Regions from separate parts of the Staphylococcus sp. Ze2 genome, predicted to be linked through region 1. Evidence: predicted binding sites of a transcription regulator. Region 1 holds the regulator's gene; the other holds the start of a gene.
What was found. The regulator CtsR, encoded in region 1, represses protease genes until heat stress. The targets are predictions, from matches to a motif close to ATGGTCAATAAAGGTCAAACA.
Positions count from the first base shown of each region.

Region 2: a site for CtsR is predicted at 2,400-2,420, ahead of clpB (ATP-dependent chaperone ClpB). Genes of this name have one in related genera too.

Region 1 covers NZ_CP183486.1:2,727,611-2,731,057, reverse strand. The annotation lists gene ACM591_RS12935 (NupC/NupG family nucleoside CNT transporter) at 339-1,553, opposite strand; gene ACM591_RS12930 (CtsR family transcriptional regulator) at 1,710-2,171, shown strand; gene ACM591_RS12925 (UvrB/UvrC motif-containing protein) at 2,188-2,739, shown strand; gene ACM591_RS12920 (protein arginine kinase) at 2,732-3,447, shown strand, end outside.
Region 2 covers NZ_CP183486.1:2,279,102-2,282,548, forward strand. The annotation lists gene clpB (ATP-dependent chaperone ClpB) at 1-2,351, opposite strand, end outside; gene ACM591_RS10705 (acyltransferase family protein) at 2,839-3,447, opposite strand, start outside.

The sequences.
Region 1 (3,447 bases):
AGGCACTTCGTTAAAAATAATGAGTAGTTATTTTATAACATGAAGTGTCTTATTTTACTTTATATATTAGTTATTGATATTTTGCAAATCGCATAAATTAGAGAATATATGTAGTTGATATCTACTACTTGTAATTATGTATAATATGGCATTAACAATTTAACAAGTAGTAAAAAAGCACACTTCTTTTGTATAGAAGTGTGCTTTATATAGTTTGTTTTCGATATGTACCAAGATTTTATTTTGTAATAGAAATAGTTGATATTATTTAAAATGTTCTTAAATTAAACGAATAAGCATTTTAATATTTAAGAATATCTATACCCAAGTTATATTTTTTAAATAAAGAATCCGGCAATAGCTGCTGAAATAAATGAAACAAGTGTAGCACCAAATAATAATTTTAGTCCAAAACGAGCTACGATATCACCTTTTTCATTGTTAAGTGATTTAATTGCTCCAGAAATAATACCGATAGAACTAAAGTTTGCAAATGATACTACGAAGACTGAAATAACACCTTTAGCATGAGCACTCATATCTTTAATCTGACTTAAACTTTGCATTGCAACAAATTCGTTTGATAGTAATTTAGTAGCCATGATAGATCCAGCTTGTACTGCATCGTTCCAAGGCACACCAACTAAAAATGCAAATGGTGCAAAGACAAATCCAATAAGCGTTTGGAAGTCCCAAGTGATACTGCCGCCAGATAAACCAGTGAAGATTGCACTAACAACACCATTAAGTAAAGCAATAATAGCAATATAACCAATTAACATTGCACCTACGATGACTGCAACTTTAAAACCGTCTAAGATATATTCACCTAACATTTCGAAAAATGATTGTTTACCTGATTCGCTTTCATCAACGATAAGTTTATCTTCTTTTGCATCAATTTTATAAGGATTGATAATAGAAGCAATGATGAAACCACCAAATAGATTTAAAACAACTGCTGTAACTACAAAACGTGGTTCAATTAATGTGAAATAAGCACCGATAATAGAAGCTGATACTGTAGACATTGCAGAAGCTGTTAATGTATATAATCGTTGTTTAGGAATATGTGCTAATTCCTTTTTCAATGAAATAAACACTTCTGATTGCCCTAAAATTGCAGCTGCTACAGCGTTATATGATTCTAAGCGGCCCATACCATTAATTTTTGAAATGGCTAAACCTAAAACATTGATAATCCAAGGTAAGATTCTTGTATATTGTAGAATACCAATTAAAGCTGAAATGAACACAATTGGTAATAATACATTAAAGAAGAAGGGGGGGTTCTTAGGATCTACAAATTCAAATCCACCAAACACAAAGTTCACACCTTCTGCTGCTTTTGCTAATAAATAATTAAATCCGTCTGATATGCCACCAATAACTGTAATACCAAATTTAGTTTTAAGTAAAATAAATGCGAATACTAGTTGTATGACAAGTAGTAAACCGACATATTGCCAACGAATATTTTTTCTATCTGAGCTAAATAGAAACGCCAATGCAAGAAACACTGCTATCCCAATTAATCCAATAATAATATGCATAAGTCATTCATCCCTTTTAATTTTTCTTAACTCCTATAATACAATAAATTAGATAGCACTTACATCTTTAATTAAAAATTTTTAAAACATATTGGTTGAAAAAGGTCAAAGTTGGTCATATAATATAGTCAAAGAAGGTCAAAAGAGGTGATAATCATGCACAACATGTCTGACATCATAGAACAATACATTAAAAAGTTATTTGAAGACACCAATGAAGACGTTGTAGAAATTCAACGTGCCAATATTGCGCAGCGCTTTGACTGTGTGCCTTCCCAGCTTAATTATGTAATCAAAACACGTTTTACAAATGAGCATGGCTATGAGATTGAAAGTAAAAGAGGTGGTGGCGGATATATTCGAATCACCAAAATTGAAAACAGAGATGAAACAGGTTACATTAATCATTTACTTCAATTAGTTGGTCCATCTATTTCACAACAGCAAGCTTATTACATTGTAGATGGCTTATTGGATAAAAATTACATTAATGAACGTGAAGCAAAAATGATATACGCCGTTATAGACAGAGAGACATTAAAAATGGATGTATTATCGAGAGATATCATTCGAGCAAATATTATAAAACGGTTATTGCATGTTATAAATTATTATTAAAGTGAGGTGTTTCGTCGTGCTGTGCGAGAATTGTCATTTGAATGAAGCAGAAGTGAAATTGGCAGTGAAAGGTCAAGATGGTATAAATGAAAAATGGGTTTGTTCCACGTGTGCACAAGGTGGTAACCCATGGACCCAAAATCAGCAAATTCAGTCACAAGATGATATTGAAGGCGCATTTGTAGTGAAACAAATCTTACAACACTTAGCAGCTAAACACGGTATCGATTTTGATGAAATTGCTTTTAAAGAAGAAAAACGATGTCCTACTTGTCATATGACATTAAAAGATATCGCACATGTTGGTAAATTTGGCTGTTCAGATTGCTATGCTACATTCAAAGATGACATTATCGATATTGTGCGACGTGTGCAAGGCGGTCAAATTGAACATGTAGGAAAAACACCGCATTCTTCACACAGAAAATTAGCATTAAAAAAACAAATAGAAGAAAAAAGTTCGTATTTAAAACAACTGATAGAAGAACAAAACTTTGAAGAAGCCGCCGTTGTTCGTGATGAAATTAAAGCATTGAAAGAAGATGGCGAGGTGAAGCATGATGAGTAAAAATGATATTAGTGCATACATGAGTGAATGGATGCGTGATAGAGAAGAAAGTCCGATTGTGATGTCTTCGAGAATAAGACTAGCAAGAAATTTAGAAAATCATGTTCACCCATTAATGTTTTTGTCAGAACAAGATGGTTTTCGAATAATTAATGACGTACAAGATGCGCTTCCTGACTTGTCTGTACAACGTTTGGATTCAATGGATCAACAAAGTAAATACAAACTTGTCGCGAAACATCTTATAAGTCCTGAATTAATAAGACAACCTGCTTCTGCCGTATTACTCAATGAAGATGAATCTTTAAGCATTATGGTTAATGAAGAAGATCATATACGCATTCAAGCCATGGGTAATGATTTATCGCTATCATCATTATACGAAAAAGCTTCAGAGATTGATGATCAACTTGATAGTGAATTAGATGTAAGTTTTGATGAAACTCTAGGTTATTTGACAACTTGCCCCACTAATATTGGGACAGGAATGCGTGCCAGTGTCATGTTACATTTACCTGGCTTGACAATAATGAAACGTATGAATCGCATTGCCCAAACAATTAATCGTTTTGGTTTTACAATTAGAGGTATTTATGGAGAAGGATCTCAAGTTTATGGCCATATATACCAAATTTCAAACCAACTTACTTTAGGCAAAACAGAAGAAGAAATCATTGAAAGTTTATCAGAGGTAGTGCAGCAAATTAT
Region 2 (3,447 bases), 450 kb from region 1:
AATTTATCAACAATTAAACTCATGTCATTAATAGATAACGGTTTGAATAAAACAATGTCATCCATACGGTTAATGATTTCAGGTTTGAAATATTGATTTAAACTATTCATCACAGCTTTTTCTGTTGTTTCAGTTATCACACCTGAGTCTTTAACATTTTCTAATAATATTTGCGAACCTATATTACTAGTCATTATAATAATTGTATTTTTAAAGTCTACTTCACGCCCTTTAGAATCCGTCAAGCGACCTTCTTCAAGTATTTGTAATAATACGTTAAATACATCACTGTGAGCTTTTTCAATTTCATCTAATAAAATTACAGAATATGGATTACGGCGAACTGATTCAGTTAATTGACCACCTTCGTCATGACCTACATAACCTGGAGGCGCCCCAATTAGTCGAGAGACAGAATGTTTCTCCATATACTCACTCATATCAATGCGAATCATGTGTTTCTCTGAATCAAATAATGTTGATGCTAATGATTTAGCTAATTCTGTTTTACCTACACCTGTAGGACCTAGGAATAAGAAGCTACCAATAGGTCTGTTAGGATCCTTGATTCCTGCACGTGCTCTTACAACTGCATCAGAAACTAAATCTACTGCTTTATCTTGTCCTACAACACGTTCATGCAATATATCTGATAGATTTAACAGTTTCTCTCTTTCAGTTTCAACAAGTTTCGAAACTGGAATACCTGTCCATGAACTAACAATATCTCCAATCTCTTCATCAGAAACAATTTCACGAATAATACGTTCATTATCTCCATTTTGTTTATTTTGGAATGCATCCTCTAATTCGCGTAATTCTTTTTCTAATTCAGGAATTGTACCATGTTGTAATTCAGCTGCTCTTTCTAAGTTGTAATTATTTTCAGCATCTTCTAATGCCTTTCTGTTTTCATCTAATTCCGTACGTTTTTCTTGTAACTTAGCAATTTTTTCTTTCTCTTCTTCAACACGAGATTGAATTGCGTTTTGTTTTTCTTTTTCATTAGATAATTCTTGTTGTAACTCTTGTAAACGCTGTTTACTTGCATTATCGGATTCATTTTTCAATGCGCTTTCTTCTATTTCTAATTGCATTACACGACGATTAACTTGGTCTAATTCTGTTGGGTTGGACCCCATTTCAGTTCTGATTGTCGCGCACGCTTGGTCAACTAAATCGATTGCTTTATCTGGAAGAAAGCGATCTGTGATATAACGGTCTGAAAGTTCTGCGGCTGCTACTAACGCCTTATCTTGTATACGTACACCATGATAAACTTCATAGCGTTCTTTCAAACCACGTAAGATTGAAATTGTGTCTTCTACATCTGGTTCTGATACATTTACTTTTTGGAAACGACGTTCTAAAGCTGAATCTTTTTCAATATATTCTCTATATTCATTTAGTGTTGTAGCCCCAATACAGTGCAATTCACCTCTAGCAAGCATAGGTTTCAACATGTTACCAGCATCCATTGCACCTTCAGTTTTACCAGCACCTACAAGCATATGAATTTCATCTATAAATAATAAGATTCTACCATCTGAATCTTTCACTTCTTTCAAGACTGCTTTCAGTCGCTCTTCAAATTCACCACGATATTTTGCACCTGCAACAAGTGCACTTAAGTCTAATTCAAATATCGTTTTATCTAATAATGACTCAGGTACGTCTTTTCTAACAATTCTCTGCGCTAAACCTTCAACAATAGCTGTTTTACCTACACCTGGTTCACCGATAAGCACAGGATTGTTTTTTGTTTTTCTACTTAAAATTCTTACGGTATTTCTTATTTCTTCGTCACGTCCAATCACTGGATCCATATTACCTTGACGAACTTCTTCAACTAAATCTCTACCATATTTTTCTAATGCTTCATAATTTGCCTCTGGATTTTGTGTCGTCACATGGTTTCCCCCTCTTATTTTTTTAATAATTTCTACGATAATTTCTTTTTTATTATCTACGTATTGTTTTGTTGTATCATCAACATCCATTGCAGCTAATATGATATGTTCCATTGAAATGTATTCATCTTCATATGATTTCATATATGATTCTGAACTATTGAATAATTCATTTGCTTTTGGACTGATATATTGTCCGTATTGAACGTTATCTCCTTGTACGGTTGGATAGTTTTTCAATTTATTAGTATATGCATTGCTTAAATGTTCAGTATCAATATTAGCTCTTTCTAAAACACTTTTAAATAAACTTTCGCTTTCTTCAAGCGCTGCTTTTAATACAGCTTCAATTTCTATATTTTGGTTTTCATTTGCTTTTGCTAATTCAACAGCTTTTTGTAAAGCTCCTTGAACAGCATAGGTCATTTGATTAATATCCAAAATGATTCACCTCACCATTTAGTATTTGATCAAACGTCATTAAGTTTGACTTTGACTTTCTTTGACCTTAAGTTAATTATAATCCTTTCAATGTTACTTTTCAACACTTATGATTATAATTCTTAAATTTTTTTAACATTATTAAAGCTTGTTATATTAATGTTTTCCCCATTATTTAAATTAAATAAACACCCCTTTACCTCCATAATTTTTACAAAATTATATCATTAACTATTTTATTATTAATAAAGTACTTAACGTTTTAGTAGTATTTTAATAAGTTTTAATTTAATGAATAATTAAAACTTAAAAAAGCGAGAATATCTATTCATTTTTAAAAATGAATAGATATTCTCGCCAAGCTATGCTAGTAAACTAGCTTTAAAATTGAAATGAGAAGTTATTACTTACTAACTTCAAATAATAATTCTTTATAATAGATTCAACCAACCCTACTGTCATTCTCTTTTGTATAGTCATGCAAACTCTATTTATCTTTTTTAGGAGTAATATGTTTTAATATTTCATCTATCATTGCTTTGATACCCGCATTTTCTAAATGTATACCATCAGGTGCAAAATATTCTGAATGACCTTCAGATCTTTTGTACCAATCAATTAAAGTAACATTATCATGCTCTTTGGCAACGTCCGACATCAACTCATTAACGTGACTTTCATAACTTCTAGGTACTCGAGTATTCACTAAATATACTTGAGCATCACCGAATTTTTTAATTAATTCATTTAATTGTTCTTCAGAAAAATCTCCATTTGTTCCCAACTCTAAGATAACTTGGTCTGATTTTTGATTATAGTTTTGATATTTTTGATCAACTAATGGTGCCGCTTCATATAAATTCCTACCAACTTGGCCATCAATATTAGCATGTGGCACTTTCATTTTAAAACTTTCCCCAATATCAACCATTACAGAATCTCCAATTAGCAATGGTTTTAAATCTGTATACACTTCATTATCCTTATCTTTTTTAGAGTCAGAACCTCCTAAAAAGTTAACATCATCAACTGGAATTGGTCTGACCAAATATTTATCTATTTCATTCGTATTGTACGATGTTGCTTTGTGATTTAT